DNA from 2 places in the Actinomadura geliboluensis genome. Region 1 is predicted to be linked to the other one. Evidence: riboswitches for the same ligand, from Rfam matches in the RefSeq annotation. Region 1 holds a riboswitch; the other holds the start of a gene.
What was found. Region 1 has a riboswitch for glycine ahead of gcvT (glycine cleavage system aminomethyltransferase GcvT). Riboswitches for the same ligand answer to the same signal wherever they lie in the genome.
Positions count from the first base shown of each region.

Region 2: it holds a riboswitch for glycine, as region 1 does, so the genes downstream of both, gcvP (aminomethyl-transferring glycine dehydrogenase) here and gcvT (glycine cleavage system aminomethyltransferase GcvT) in region 1, are expected to answer to the same signal.

Region 1 covers NZ_JBICUA010000004.1:212,899-220,770, forward strand. Annotated here, with positions in the region: gene ACGFI1_RS15280 (ATP-dependent DNA ligase) at 95-1,687, shown strand; gene ACGFI1_RS15285 (hypothetical protein) at 1,684-2,826, opposite strand; gene ACGFI1_RS15290 (PLP-dependent cysteine synthase family protein) at 2,916-4,013, shown strand; gene ACGFI1_RS15295 (M50 family metallopeptidase) at 4,003-5,301, opposite strand; gene ACGFI1_RS15300 (hypothetical protein) at 5,541-5,912, shown strand; glycine riboswitch at 5,974-6,069, shown strand; glycine riboswitch at 6,074-6,162, shown strand; gene gcvT (glycine cleavage system aminomethyltransferase GcvT) at 6,236-7,324, shown strand; gene gcvH (glycine cleavage system protein GcvH) at 7,340-7,729, shown strand; gene ACGFI1_RS15315 (serine hydroxymethyltransferase) at 7,726-7,872, shown strand, end outside.
Region 2 covers NZ_JBICUA010000012.1:331,212-339,083, forward strand. Annotated here, with positions in the region: gene ACGFI1_RS34935 (lysylphosphatidylglycerol synthase transmembrane domain-containing protein) at 1-1,506, opposite strand, end outside; glycine riboswitch at 1,771-1,865, shown strand; glycine riboswitch at 1,866-1,976, shown strand; gene gcvP (aminomethyl-transferring glycine dehydrogenase) at 2,038-4,908, shown strand; gene ACGFI1_RS34945 (tetratricopeptide repeat protein) at 5,043-6,149, shown strand; gene ACGFI1_RS34950 (PPOX class F420-dependent oxidoreductase) at 6,171-6,596, opposite strand; gene ACGFI1_RS34955 (alpha/beta hydrolase family protein) at 6,647-7,243, shown strand; gene ACGFI1_RS34960 (DUF5999 family protein) at 7,394-7,597, opposite strand; gene ACGFI1_RS34965 ((Fe-S)-binding protein) at 7,871-7,872, shown strand, end outside.

The DNA of each region.
Region 1 (7,872 bases):
ATGGCCCGCCTCCCGTCAACGTAGTCAGGCGCGCCACCGCTGACCAGGCCCCCCGGCGGTGCCGATTGTCAGACCCCGGAGTCACACTGGGAGGGTGCTGATAGCGGAGATCGCCCGGACGTCGGAGGCGGTGGCGGGCACCTCGGGCCGCAAGGCCAAGGTAACGGCGCTCGCCGAGTGCCTGCGCCGGGCCGACGCCGGCGAGGCCGCCACCGTGGTCGCCTACCTGTCGGGTGAGCTGCCGCAACGCCAGATCGGCGTCGGCTACGCCGCCCTGCGGGACCTCCCGCCGCCCGCCGCCGAGCCGTCGCTGACCGTCCCCGAGGTCGACGCGTCCTTCACCGAGATCGGCGCCGTCTCCGGCCCCGGCTCCGTCACCCGCCGCCGCGACCTGGTCGCCGCCCTCTTCGCCCGCGCCACCCGAGCCGAGCAGAACTTCCTCATCCGCCTCCTGGCGGGCGAACTGCGCCAGGGCGCACTCGACGGCGTGATGGCCGAGGCGATCGCGGCAGCGGCCGAGGTACCGTCCGCCGAGGTCCGGCGCGCGTTCATGCTGCGCGGCTCCCTCGGCCCGGTCGCCACCGCCGCCCTCGCCGACGGCGTCGCCGCCCTCCGCGCCTTCACCCTGGAGGTGGGCCGCCCGGTCAAACCCATGCTGGCCGCCTCGGCCCCGTCCACCGACGAAGCGTTCGCCAAGCTGAAGGCCGAAGCGGCGGTCGAATGGAAGCTCGACGGCATCCGCGCCCAGATCCACATCGCCGACGGCGACATCCACATCTTCACCCGCACCCTGGACGAGATCACCTCCCGCCTCCCCGAAGTGGTGGAGGCGGTGCAGGCACTCCCCGTCCACAAGGCCGTCTTCGACGGCGAACTGATCGCCCTGCGCCCCGACGGCAGCCCCCACCCCTTCCAGGTGACCGCCGCCCGCACCGCCACCCGCACCACGAAGACGACCGAGCAGGTCCCCCTGAGCGTCTTCATCTTCGACGTCCTCTACTTGGAGGAGACACCCGTCCCCACCGAGGTGGCCGACAGTGCTGCGGACGACACCGGCGAGCTGTCTGCGGCCGGTGGGGATTTGCTCGACGCGCCGGGGGCGGAGCGGAATGCGGCCCTGGTGCGGGTCGTGCCGGAGGCCTTGCGGATGCCTCGGGTCGTCACCGGCGATCCGGTGCGGGCCAAGGAGGTGTTCGACGAGGCCGTGGCGCGGGGGCATGAGGGGGTCGTGATCAAGTCGCTCGACACGCCGTACACGGCCGGGCGGCGCGGGGCCGGGTGGATCAAGGTGAAGCCCCGGCACACGCTCGACCTCGTGGTGCTGGCCGTGGAGTGGGGGCACGGGCGGCGGCAGGGGCTGCTGTCGAACCTGCACCTGGGCGCGCGCGACCCCGAGACGGGCGGGTTCGTCATGCTCGGGAAGACGTTCAAGGGGCTCACCGACGAGCTGCTCGCCTGGCAGACGAAGAAGCTCCGCGAGCTGGCCGTGCGCGAGGACGACTGGGTCGTGCACGTCCGGCCCGAGCTGGTCGTGGAGATCGCGTTCGACGGCGTCCAGCACAGCCCGCGCTACCCGGGCGGCATCGCACTGCGGTTCGCGCGGGTGCTGCGGTACCGGCCCGACAAGACCGCCGCCGAGGCCGACACGATCGAGACCGTGCGCGCCGTCGCCCCCGTCATGGACTAGGCGTCGCGCTTTCCCGGGGTCGGGGCGGCGGGTTCCTCCGGGGGCGGCGAAGGGACGCGGCCGCCGGGGCGCAGGCCGCCCGCGAAGTCGTCGCGGGGGCGGCGGACGCGGCGGGCCGCGGCGCGGGCGCGCATGCGCGACGCGGCGCGGCCGCGGACGCGCGGCAGGGTGCGGGTCGTCTCGCGGCGGGCGGCGGCCCCGCCGCGCGCGGCGAACTGGCGGCGGACGCCGCGGGCCGCGCGGCGGGCGGCACGGCGCTCGGCCCGGCGGTCCGCGCGGGCCCTGGCCTTGCGCTGGGCGCGGGCGGCGGCGCGGCGCTCCGCCCGTTCGAGGCGGCGCAGCCGGGCGCGCTCGGCGGCGTCGGCGCCGCGCTGCAGCAGCTCCGGCGGGAGGAGGTCGTGCCGTCCCGCGATGAACTCCTGCACCCAGATCTTGCCGCGGATCAGCGGGCGGCGGAACTGCCGCTCCCGCCGGACGGCCCGCTGGTGGCGGCGCGAGTCGGGGGCGTACCGCCAGCGTGCCCACGGCGAGCCGGGCCGCGCCACCCGGATCGCGCCGACGATCAGCAGGGCGGGCATGAACAGGCCGATGAGGCCCGTCCAGATCTTGCCCTTGAGCAGGGTGATCACCGCGAACACCAGGTTCACGACCAGGGACGCGACGTAGACGCGGGTGAGGATGCCGGTGCCGGGGTCGGGCGCGATGCCCTCGTAGCCCAGCGGGCGGATGCCGAGCAGCAGCAGGCCCGTCACCGCGATCGCGACGAACACCGCGTCGACGGACGCGCGGCCCTTCTCCGTCCAGTACACGTCGCTGAGGTGCAGGATCAGCGCGAACTCGTCCAGCACGAGGGCGGAGCCCATGCCGAACACGACGGCGGCCGCCACGTTGAGGCCGGTGTAGGCGTCCGGGACGGCGAGGCTCCCCACGCCGCCCGCCAGCATCAGCACCACGCCGAACACGACGTGGTGGATGTGCAGGTCGCCCGCGGTCACGTTGCGGAACCACCAGCGCACGTCCGCGCGGATGAGCCGCACGTTGACCCGCGTCAGCACGAACGTGACGAGGAACGCGACGAAGAAGCCGAACAGCGGCAGCCGCCCGGCCGCCGTGATCCGCTCGTCGAACATCTCGATCATCTGCCCCCCGCTGCCTCCATCATGCACCCGCGACATGCACGGATATCGTGGGACCCGGCCGATCAGCGACGATCGAGGGGAAGGCCGCCGTGAGCCGCACCGTGGACCGCTGCGATCCCGGATACCGGGCGTGGATCGCCGAGGCGATCCGGCTCGTCGACGCCGACGCCAACCGCAGCGCCGACACGCACCTGCACGTGTTCCCGCTGCCGCCGGAGTGGGGCATCGACCTCTACCTGAAGGACGAGTCCGTCCACCCGACCGGTTCGCTGAAACACCGGCTCGCCCGGTCGCTGTTCCTGTACGGGCTCGCGAACGGCTGGATCCGGCAGGACACGACGATCATCGAGGCGTCCAGCGGGTCCACGGCGGTGTCGGAGGCGTACTTCGCGCGGCTGCTCGGCCTGCCGTTCATCGCGGTGATGCCCGCCTCGACCAGCCCGGAGAAGATCCAGCTGATCGAGTTCCAGGGCGGCCGCTGCCATCTGGTGGACGACCCGTCCTCGATCTACGACGAGTCGCGGCGGCTCGCGGCCGAGTGCAACGGCCACTTCATGGACCAGTTCACCTACGCCGAGCGCGCGACGGACTGGCGCGGCAACAACAACATCGCCGAGTCGATCTTCGAGCAGATGCGGCTGGAGCGGTTCCCGGAGCCGTCCTGGGTCGTGGTCGGCGCGGGCACCGGCGGGACGTCCGCGACGATCGGCCGGTACGCCCGGTACCGGATGTTCCAGACGCGGCTCGCGGTCGTCGACCCGGAGGGCTCGGCGTTCCACGGCTCGTACGCCGACGGCGACCCGGAGCGGACGGCGGCGGGCTCGCGGATCGAGGGCATCGGCCGGCCGCGCGTCGAGCCCTCGTTCCTGCCGACCGTCATCGACCGGATGATCCAGGTGCCGGACGCGGCGTCCGTCGCGGCGATGCGCTGGACGGCCGAGGTCAGCGGCCGCAGCGTCGGCGGCTCGACCGGCACGAACATGTGGGGCGCGGCGGAGCTGATCGCGCAGATGCGGGCGCGCGGCGAGCGCGGCAGCGTCGTCACGCTGATCTGCGACGGCGGCGAGCGCTACGCGGGCACCTACGGGTCCGACGCGTGGCTCGCCGGGCAGGGCCTCGACATAGCGCCCTACCTGGCCGCGCTGGACGCGTTCCTGAAGACCGGCGAGCTGCCCGCTATCCCGTGACGGTGACGGGGTTCACCAGGTCGGCGTAGATCAGCAGGCCGCCCATGACGATCAGCACGACGGCCATCACGTACGTCACCGGCAGCGCCTTGGCGACGTCCACGTAGCCGGGGTCGGGGCGGCGGAAGACCTTCGCGAACGCCTTCTTCACCGCCTCCAGCAGCGCGCCGGCGATGTGGCCGCCGTCCAGCGGCAGCAGCGGGACGAGGTTGAACAGCCCGACCGCGAGGTTCAGCGAGCCGAGCAGCATCACGAAGAAGGACACCTTCTCCGCGTTGGTGTAGTCGCTGGAGGCGGCGACCTCGCCGCCGATCCGGCTGACGCCGACGACGCCGACCGGGCCGTTCGGGTCGCGCTTCTCGTCGCCGAAGGCGGCGTTCCAGACGCCGACCATCTTCTGCGGCATCCGCACCAGCGCGCCGGTGGTGCGGCTGGTCAGGTCGACCATCGTGCTCGCGACCGCGCCGGGGCCCTGCCGCTCGATCGCGCTGGTCGGGGTGATGCCGAGGAACCCGACGTTGACGATCTTGTCCTGGTCCTTCAGGTCGTACATCTGGTTGCGGGTGACCGGCACGCTCAACTGGACGTCCCGCCCGTCCCGCTCGACGGTCATCGGGACGGTCCTGCCGCCGTTGTCGCGGATCAGCACCCGCAGCTTCTCGTAGTCGTCGATCTTCTTGCCGCCGAACGCGACGATCTTGTCACCGGGCTTGAGCCCCGCCTGCGCGGCCGGGGTCGGGGCGGCGTTCTTCGGGCATTCCGTCGTCTGCGACTGGCTGGCGGGCACCATGCATTCGAGGACCTCGCCGATCACCGGCTGCGCCCGCATGGTGCCGATGCCCATCAGCAGGATCGCGAAGAACATCACCGACAGCAGCAGGTTCATCGCGGGCCCGCCGAACATGATGAGCAGCTTCTGCCACCACTTCTTGGCGTAGAACACGCGGTCCTCGTCGCCGGGGCGGATCTCCTCCAGGGCGGCGCCGCGCGCCGACTCGATGAGGCCCTGCCACGGCCCGGTGCTGACCTGCCGCACCTGCCCGGGGGCGTCGCCCTTGCGCGGCGGCAGCATCCCGATCATGCGGATGTAGCCGCCGAGCGGGATCCACTTCACCCCGTACTCGGTCTCGCCCTTGCGCTTGGACCACATCGTCGGGCCGAAACCGACCATGAACTGGGTGGTCCGCACCTTGAACAGCTTGGCGAACGAGAAGTGCCCGAGTTCGTGCAGCGCGATGGACACGAGCAGGCCGAAGAACAGGATCAGCATCCCCGCCAGGTAGACCATCCGGCATGCCCCTCAGCTCGTCCCCCCGCGCCCACCGCGGGTGATCTCCAACGACCAACTCAGAGTACGCGACCCGTCCTGTCCCGGTTTAAGTCAATCAAGGAACCGGTGCAGCGAGAGGAGCGCTCGGGCCGGGCGGATTTGAGGAGAGGTGCTAAGTCGCGGCGGCGTCATTGGCATGCGCCGTGATAGCGGCGGGGCGGCGAACGCGCGCATTATGAGCGGTCTCACCCCGGTCCATGGAGGTTGTCACCTTGAAGCGCGGTCTTGTAGCGGTGCTGGCGCTGGGTCTGGCGCTCAGCGGGTGCGGGGGCTCCGACGACGGCGGCGGGGACGCGCGGGCGTCGGCGCCGCCCACCCCGGCGGCCTCGGCACCGGCCTCGGCGCCGTCCGGGACGGCGACCGGCAAGCCCGGCACGACGGCCGCGCCCGTCCCGCCGGGGGTGTCCCAGGCGACCCAGGCGTTCAACGACTGCATGCACGAGCAGGGGGTCGAACTGCCGTCTCCGAACCCGACGTCCACCCCCGCGAAGAAGGACCTGGAGAAGATCAAGGCGGCGCTGCGGACCTGCGTGAAGTCGATGTCGGCGTCCCCGCCGCCCACCGGCTGAGGGCGGGCGGCCGGCGGGTGGTCGCCGGGCGGGGCCGCTGCTAGATTTGGCGGAAAGCCGTTGACCCCGTGCGGGAGAGTCCCACGCAGCCGGTGTGGGACGCCGAAGGAGCAAATCCTCCCCGGAACCTCTCAGGCCCACGGACCGCACGGGCAAGGCGACCTCTGGAAAGCGGGGACCCGGTCCCCCGCCGAAGGTGAAAACCCGCCGCCCGCCGGCGGGTGAAGCTCTCAGGCGCCGATGACAGAGGGGGAGGCACCGAAACGCCCGGTGCGCGAGTGGGACGATGGACCACGCGCGCCCGTGACGAAGGAGCCGAACCCATGTCCGCCGATCCGAAGACCACTCCGCTGCACGACGTCCACCGCGACCTCGGCGCGAACCTCGTCGACTTCGCCGGCTACCTGATGCCGCTGCGCTACAAGAGCGAGACCGCCGAGCACCAGGCCGTCCGCACCGGGGCCGGCCTGTTCGACCTGTCGCACATGGGGGAGATCTTCCTCTCCGGGCCGGACGCGGGCGCCGCGCTCGACTACGCGCTGGTCGGGAACCTGTCGACGATGCCGGTCGGCAAGGCCCGCTACACGATGATCTGCGCGCCGGACGGCGGCGTCCTCGACGACCTGATCGTCTACCGGCTCGCCGACGAGACGTGGATGGTCGTGGCGAACGCGGCCAATTCCGACGTCGTGCGGGACGCGCTGGCCGAGCGCGCCACCGGCTTCGAGGCGGCCGTCGACGACCGCTCCGCCGCGTACGCGCTGGTCGCCCTCCAGGGTCCGCGCTCACAGGGAATTCTCGAAGAGTTCACCGACGCGCCCGTGGGCGACCTCAAGTACTACGCGATCCTCGCCGGACGCGTCGCGGGCGTGGACGCGCTGATCGCCCGCACCGGCTACACCGGCGAGGACGGCTTCGAGCTGTTCGTGGACGCCGCCGACGCCGTCGCGCTGTGGCGGGCGCTCGCCGCGGTCGACGGGGTCGTCCCGGCGGGCCTCGCCGCGCGCGACTCGCTGCGCCTCGAAGCGGGCATGCCGCTGTACGGCAACGAGCTGACCGCCGAGACGACGCCGTTCGAGGCGGGCCTCGGCCGGGTCGTGAAGCTGGACAAGACCGTCGATTTCGTGGGCAAGACCACCCTGGCGGCGCAGGCCGCGACGCCGCCGGGCCGTAGGCTCGTGGGACTGGTCGCGCGCGGGCGTCGCGCGCCACGGAAGGGGTACCAGGTCGTCACGTCCGGCGGCACGCCGTGCGGCGTCGTGACGAGCGGGGCCCCTTCCCCCACACTGGGCAAGCCGATCGCCCTGGCCTACCTCGACAGCGGCGTCGAGGAGACGGAACTGGCCGTGGACGTCCGCGGCCGGCCCGAGCCGGTGGACGTGGTGGCCCTGCCCTTCTACAAGCGTTCCTGAGAGAAGAGAGAGATCGTGAGCGTTCCGGAGCAGCTCCGCTACAGCGAAGAGCACGAGTGGGTGTCCGGCCTCGGCGGTGAGGACGGGATCGTCACCGTCGGCATCACCGCGCACGCCGCCGACGCCCTCGGGGAGATCGTCTACCTCGAGCTGCAGCCCTCCGAGGGCGACACCGTCGAGGCGGGCGAGCCGTGCGGCGAGGTCGAGTCCACCAAGTCGGTCAGCGACCTCTACTCTCCGGTCAGCGGCGAGATCACCGCGATCAACTCCGCCGTGGTGGACGAGCCGAAGGTCATCAACGACGACCCGTACGGCGAGGGCTGGATCTTCAAGGTCCGGATCAGCGACGAGCCCGGCGACCTGCTCGACTCCGCCTCCTACGAGAAGCTGATCGAGGAGTCATGAGCCTCCACGATTCGCTGGCCGCCGCCGACCCCGAGGTCGCCGAGGCCGTCGGCGCCGAGCTGCGGCGCCAGCAGTCCACGCTGGAGATGATCGCGTCGGAGAACTTCGCGCCGGTCTCGGTGCTGGAGGCGCAGGGCTCCGTC
Region 2 (7,872 bases), on a different contig from region 1:
CTCCCGGTCGCGCCCCAGCGCGGCGCGGGTGGCGCGGGACAGCGCCACCCGCTGCAGCAGCGGCACCGCCCCGCCGAGGGCCTCCTCGCCGAGCACGGACGCGGCGGTCCGCACGGCCCGCTCGGGGCCGGCCCGCAGCGCGAGGGTCGTGAGGAGCTGCGCCAGGTCGAGGCGCAGCACCAGGTCGCCCGCGGCGGTCTCCCCGGCCCGCAGGTCGGTGACGTAGGCGAGGCCGTCCTCGCCGATCAGCAGCGCCCGGTCCTCCAGCCGCCGGTGCGCGAGCCGGCCGCCCTGCAGCGCCCGGAACTGCCGCCAGACGTCGGTCAGCAGCTCGTCGGTGACCTCGCCGTCCGGCACGTCGCCGAGCCGCCGGCCCGGCACGTGCTCGTAGGCCAGCAGCGCCGCCTCCGTGCCGACCTCGCAGGTGCCGGCCAGCCGCGGGGTCCGCACGCCCGCCGCGTCGACCGCGTACGCCATCAGCGACTCCTGCTCCAGGGACCGGCGCAGCGACCGCAGCGTCCGCCCGCTGGTCGCGGCGCGCAGCCGCAGCAGCCGCCAGATCCGGTACAGCAGGCCGGCGGTCTGCTGGTCCCGGTCCAGGACGCGGACCTCCAGGTCCCAGTCGCCGTGCGCGCCGCGCCCCGCGGGCACCCGGGCGCCGTACCCGCCGGCGGCGGACGGGCCGAGGACGACGCCGTAGCGGCGGCCGTCCTCGGTGTCGTCGGCGGGCTCGTCCAGCCGCGCGCCCCGCTCCGGCCGCATCCCGAGCCGCTCCAGCGCCGCGACCACCGCCGTCCCGGACGGCCGCGGGTTCGGCGTGCCGACGGCGTACAGGGTGCCGTGGCCGATGGCGCGGCCGAGGAAGTAGGTGGCCGCGAGGGCGGCGACGGACGCGTACGACGCGGTGAGCCCGGTCAGCGCCGCCAGCCCGATCATGATCCAGGTCGCCGCCTGCCACCGGGTGCGCCCCGCCATCCCGACGGCGGTGGCGAACGCGATCACGGGGGCGATGTCGGTGTGCACGGGCGCGGTCTCGGTGCCGCCCCAGATCAGCGAGTCCAGCACGCCGCCGGGGGCGGCCCGCACCACCAGGTCGTCCAGCCCCACGGTGATCCCGAAGGCGATCACGGCGGCCAGCAGCGCGATCGCGACGCGCGTCCCGTCCTTGTGGAACAGCCGCTCCACCGCGAACGCGACCGGCACCGCCAGCACCCCGAAGCTGGACACCAGCGTCGCGAGCGTCAGCAGCAGCCGGGGCGCGTGCGCGGTGCCCTCGGCGATGTCGGTCTGCAGGCCGTGCGTGGTCTGCTGCGCGATCGACACCAGCAGCATCACCGCCGCCAGCCCGGCCAGCGACGCCGCGAACCTGATCGCGTCGGTGGGCCGGCGGATCCGGTCCGGCAGGGCGGGCTCGTCGACCGGCGCCCCGGCGGGCGCGCCGCGCGCCGCGCGCACCGCGCCGTCGTGGGTCTGCGTCACGCCGCTACCGCCCGGGCCGTCCGTCATCGTGATCAGCGTCCCAGAACCGGCGGCGCGCCGTCGAGCGCCGGGACGCCTCCCGGCCGGTCGCGCGTGCACCCCGCAGCCCCATCTCCGCCCCCGTGGCCCGAGGTCCGTCTTGTCCCAGGTGAATCAGCACATCGTACCGGCCGGTACCGGTCCGGCACCGGGGGACGCCCTCCGTGTCCGCGGCGGGGTGACCCCGTCCCGCCGGGGCCGCGGCGGCGGCCGGGACCGGTCTTTGGGTAGGGTTCGGTCAGGACATGCCGTCGACCCTGGGCGGGAGAGCCCCCGCGCCGCCAGCGCGGGGCGCCGAAGGGGCAACCTCCCCGGAACCTCTCAGGCAAAAGGACCGCTCGGGCGAGGCACCTCTGGAAAGCAGGCGTCGTTCCCCGCGCGCGGGGAACGCGGCTCACCGAAGGGGAAACCCCGCCGCGCGGGTGAAGCTCTCAGGTGCCGATGACAGAGGGGGAGACCGGCCGCCGGCCCGCGCGCCGGCGGTGGCCCTGAGCGACCGCAGCAGCCAGGAGGCTCTCCATGACCGCGCAGTTCTTCGCCCCCGTGGCTTCGCCGCAGCACGCCCGCACCGCGTTCGCCGACCGGCACATCGGCCCCGGCCCGGCCGACCGCGACCGGATGCTCGCCGCGATCGGCTACTCCGGCGCCGAGGCGCTGATCGACGCCGCGGTCCCCGCCGCGATCCGCACCTCCCGCCCGCTGGACCTGCCGCCCGCGCTGAGCGAGCCCGCCGCGCTGGCCCGGCTCCGCGAGCTGGCGTCCCGCAACACCGTGCTGACCTCCATGATCGGGCTCGGCTACCACGGGACGACGGTCCCGGGCGTGATCCTGCGCAACGTCCTGGAGAACCCGGGCTGGTACACCGCCTACACGCCGTACCAGCCGGAGATCTCCCAGGGGCGGCTGGAGGCGCTGCTGAACTTCCAGACGGTGGTCGCCGACCTGACCGGCCTGCCCGTCGCCAACGCCTCCATGCTGGACGAGGGCACCGCCGCCGCCGAGGCGATGGCGCTCGCGCACCGCGCGTCCAGGCGCAAGGACCCGGGGACGTTCCTCGTCGACGCGGACGCGCTTCCGCAGACGATCGAGGTCGTCCGGACGCGCGCCGTCCCGCTCGGCATCGAGGTGGTGACCGCCGACCTGTCCGAGGGCCTCCCGGACGGCGACTTCTTCGGCGTGCTGCTGCAGTACCCGGGCGCGTCCGGCGCCGTCCGCGACCTGGAGCCGGTGATCGCGCAGGCGCACGAGCGCGGCGCCAAGGCCGTCGTGGCCGCCGACCTGCTCGCGCTGACGCTGCTGCGCCCGCCGGGGGAGTCGGGCGCCGACATCGCGGTCGGGTCGGCGCAGCGGTTCGGCGTCCCCTACGGTTTCGGCGGGCCGCACGCCGGCTACATGGCGGTCGGCGAGGGCCTCCAGCGGCAGCTGCCCGGACGCCTCGTCGGCGTGTCCGTCGACGCGGACGGCGCCCTCGCCTACCGGCTGGCGCTGCAGACGCGCGAGCAGCACATCCGCCGGGAGAAGGCCACCAGCAACATCTGCACCGCGCAGGTCCTCCTGGCCGTGATGGCGAGCATGTACGCGGTGTACCACGGCCCCGAGGGGCTGGCCGCGATCGCGCAGCGCGCCCACCGCCGGGCCGCCGAGATCGCCGCGGGGCTGCGGGCCGCCGGCGTCGAGGTCGTGCACGGCGCCTTCTTCGACACCGTCCTCGCCCGCGTGCCGGGCCGGGCCGCCGAGGTCGTCGCCGCCGCCCGCGAGCGCGGCGTCAACCTGCGCCCGGACGGCCCCGACCGCGTCGGGATCGCCTGCGACGAGACGACGCTGCCCGAGCACGTCACCGCCGTGCTGGAGGCGTTCGGCGCCGCGCCCGCCGGCGACGCCGCCGAGGCGATCCCGGACGCGCTGCGCCGGGAGAGCCCCTACCTGACCCACCCGGTGTTCCACGCGCACCGCTCCGAGACCGCGATGCTGCGCTACCTGCGCCGCCTCCAGGACAAGGACATCGCGCTCGACCGCTCGATGATCCCGCTCGGCTCCTGCACGATGAAGCTGAACGCGACCGCCGAGATGGAGCCGATCACCTGGCCGGAGTTCGCCGACATCCATCCGTTCGCGCCGGTCGACCAGGCCGCCGGCCACCTGGAGCTGATCGGCGAGCTGGAGGACGCCCTCGCCGAGATCACCGGGTACGCGAAGGTGTCGGTGCAGCCGAACGCCGGCTCCCAGGGCGAGCTGGCGGGCCTTCTGGCGATCCGCGGCTACCACGCGTCCCGCGGCGAGGAGCACCGCGACGTCTGCCTGATCCCGTCGTCCGCGCACGGCACCAACGCCGCCAGCGCGGTCATGGCGGGGATGCGCGTCGTCGTCGTCAAGTGCGACGAGGGCGGCAACATCGCGCTGGACGACCTGCACGCCAAGATCGAGCGGCACGGCGGGCAGCTCGCCGCGATCATGGTGACGTACCCGTCCACGCACGGCGTCTTCGAGGAGACGATCACCGACGTGTGCGCGGCCGTGCACGCGGCGGGCGGCCAGGTCTACGTCGACGGCGCCAACCTCAACGCCCTCGTCGGCCTCGCCCGCCCCGGCGAGTTCGGCTCGGACGTCTCCCACCTGAACCTGCACAAGACGTTCTGCATCCCGCACGGCGGCGGCGGTCCGGGCGTCGGCCCGGTCGGCGTCCGCGCGCACCTCGCCCCGTTCCTGCCGAACCACCCGCTGCGCGCGGAGGCCGGGCCGGACACGGGGGTCGGCCCGATCTCCGCGGCTCCGTGGGGCTCGGCGGGCATCCTGCCGATCTCCTGGGCCTACATCGCGATGATGGGCCCGGACGGGCTGCGCGCCGCGACCGAGGGCGCGATCATCAGCGCGAACTACCTCGCCGCGCGGCTCGCCCCGCACTACCCGATCCTCTACACCGGCCGCAACGGGCTCGTCGCGCACGAGTGCATCGCCGACCTCCGCAAGATCACCAAGGAGACGGGGATCACCGCCGAGGACGTCGCCAAGCGGCTGATCGACTACGGCTTCCACGCCCCGACCCTGTCGTTCCCCGTCGCCGGCACCCTGATGATCGAGCCGACCGAGTCCGAGGACCTCGCCGAGCTCGACCGGTTCTGCGACGCGATGATCGAGATCCGCCGGGAGATCCAGCGGGTCGCCGACGGCGGCTACGACCGCGAGGACAACCCGCTGAAGAACGCCCCGCACACCGCCGCCTCCCTCGTCTCCGACGACTGGAAGCACGCCTACACCCGCGAGGAGGCCGCCTACCCCGTCCCGTCGGTGCGGGAGGGCAAGTACTGGCCGCCCGTCCGCCGCATCGACCAGGCCTACGGCGACCGCAACCTCGTCTGCTCCTGCCCGCCCCCCGAGGCGTTCGAGGACTGAGGGCCGGGGACCGGGCCCCCGCCGGGACGGATATGTGATCTTGGTGGGGGTTTCGGGGTGTCGTCGCGGGACGCGGGGGCGCCGGGTCGCTAGTCTCTGTGCGGACTTCCACGAACCCCAGAGGGCAGGGGCCGATGAGCGAGTTGCCGGACGAGACGGCCGACCCGGCGCGGATGTGCGACGAGGCCCGCGGCCTCGCCGAGGGCGGCGCCGCCGGGCAGGCGGCGCTGCTGTTCGAGAAGGTGCTCGCCATGGGCGAGACGCCGGTGCGGGCGCGGGCCGCGCTCGGCCTCGCCGTCGTCCTCGACGACGCCGGCGAGGTGGAGCGGGCCCGGGAGGCCGACGGCGTCGCGATCGCCACCGGCGACCCCGAGTACGGGCCGCGCGCCGCCTACCACCTGGCGCTCACCCACGAGCGGGCCGGCGAGCCGGAGCGGGCCGCGCCCGCCTGGCGCGCCGTGGTCGGCTTCGGCAACCCCGCCTACCTGCCGCCCGCGCACCTGGCGCTGGCCCGGATCGCCGACGACGGCGGCGACTTCGACGCCGCGCGCGAGCACTGGGAGGCCGCGGTCGCGACCGGCGACGCCGAGTACGGGCCGCTCGCCGCGCACGACCTCGCGCAGCGGCTGCTCGAGCGCGGCGACCCGGCGCGGGCGCAGAAGACGCTGGCCGCCGGGCTGCGGCTGATCGACCGCGACGCCGCCCCGTACGCCTACGCGCGGCTCGCCGTCGCGCTCGGCATCTCCTACCTCGACCAGGCGATCGGCGCGTTCGGCGCGGCGCTGGCGGCGGAGCCCGCCGACCCGGAGACCGGGCCGCTGGCCACCGAGCTGCTGGCGCGGACGCTGCCGCTGCGCGGGCGCGGCGGCGAGGCCGGGGAGGTGTGGCGGCGCGGGCTCGCCGAACCGGGCACCGCGCCGCAGGTGCGGGCCAGGCTGCGCCGCGACTTCGGCGAGGACGACGGCGACGCCGACCTGTGGTGGGAGCCGGTCGTCGAGCAGGCCGTGTCGGAGGGCACGCTCCCGGCGCTCGCCGGGGAGGCGTTCGGCGCCCTCGACCACATGTACGCGCTGCTGGCCGTCCGGTACGCCGAGCGGCGGGGCGACGAGGCGCACGCGGTGCTCGGCGGGGCGGTCCGCGTCCCCGACGGCTACCCGTGGGGTCCGCTGCTGCACGAGAGCTTCGCCGAGCGGCTGCGCCTGGCGACGGGCGCGCCCGTCCCGGAGTGGCCGGACGGCTAGCCGGGGGAGCGGGCCGGGCGGCTAGTCCGCGATGGCGCGCTCCGCGACCACCTTGGTGATGCGGGCGCGGACGAGGTACTCCGTGGGGACGGCGTTGCGCGCCCCGAACTCGGCGCCGCGCTCGGCGCCCATGTAGCGGCCGCCGATGAGCGTGGCCCAGTGCCGCATCTCGTCCAGGTCCTCGATCAGGGCGGCCTCCGCCTGGATCTGCACGTACGAGAACGGCGGGGTCTGGTCGTCCACGCAGACCGACAGGCGCGGGTCGCGGGCCAGGGCGCGGCCCTTGACGCTGTGCCGGCTCGTGTTGAACAGCAGGTCGTCCCCGTCGAGGACGAACCAGATCGGTGTGACGTGCGGCGTCCCGTCCTTGCGGATGACGCCGGCCTTGCCGGTGCGGGTGCCCTCGCTCACGAACGCGCGCCACTCGCCGTCTGTCATCTTCTCCATGCGCCCAGTCTGCCGCAGAGATCATCTGGCGCGGCCGTTACGGTGGTCGCATGGAGGTCACGACGGCGCACGGGCCCGCCGAGGTGGTGCTGGACGAGGTGCGGGACGCCGCGTTCCTGCTGGTCCTGACGCACGGGTCCAACGGGAGCGTGGACGCCCCCGACCTGCTCGCCGTCCGCGAGGCCGCGCTCGGGCTCGGCGGCGCCGTCGCGCGGGTGACGCAGCCGTTCCGTTTCGCGGGCCGCCGGGCGCCCGGCGCGCCGGCCAGGCAGGACGAGGCGTGGCTGGAGATCGTCGGGCCGCTGCGGGAGCGGTTCGCGGGCGTCCCGCTCGTGCAGGGCGGCCGCAGCAACGGCGCGCGGGTGGCGTGCCGGACGGCGACGGCGGCCGGCGCGGCCGGGGTGGTGGCGCTGGCGTTCCCGCTCCACCCGCCCGGCAAGCCGGAGAAGACGCGGGTGGGGGAGTTGCGCGCGGCCGGCGTCGAGGTCCTCGTCGTCAACGGCGACCGCGACCCGTTCGGCGTGCCGGACGCGGCCGACGCGGCGCACGTCGTGGTCCTGGCGGGGGAGCGGCACGACCTGAACAAGGATCCCGGTGCGGTCGGCCGGGCGGTCGAGCCGTGGCTGCGCAAGTGGGCGTCGCGCTGACCGGTGCCGGACACGCGAACGGCCCGTCCGGTGCGGACGGGCCGGGAGTGACGGCTCGATCCGGGCCCGGTGCGGGCCCGGAGGGCGAGGGCGGGTGGGCGTTGCCCCGAGGATGATCACCCGCTTGGACTAGTCCCCCGTGGAGACCGGTCAAGCGGCCGACGGCGCCTGCAGGTCGGTCGGCCGGTGCGGTGCGATGACTCCCCCGTCGGGCAGCAGCTCACCGGTGTCCTCGAAGAGCACGACGCCGTTGCACAGCAGGCTCCACCCCTGCTCGGGGTGCGCGGCCAGCGTGCGGGCTGCGTCGCGGTCGGGTGCGTTGTGCGAGGGACAGGGCGGCTGGTGCGGGCACATGGCGTGCCTCCGGTCTCAACTACTGGTCGGTGGTGGTGCTTTCCTTTATGACGCACCCCAGTGTGGAGTGGTTCGCCCGGACCGGCTATAGCCCGTTGGGACGGTTGTCCTTTGGTACCGGAGTACCGGTCGGGTGTGATCACCCTCACTCCGAGGTGTCAGGCATAGGGTCTCTCCCGCGCGATAACGGACGAAGAACGACACGCCGCCGGGAGCGAAACCCCTACGATGTCGGCGGGGAACGCCCTGAGGGCGTTGGGGGGAGTGAGGCCGAT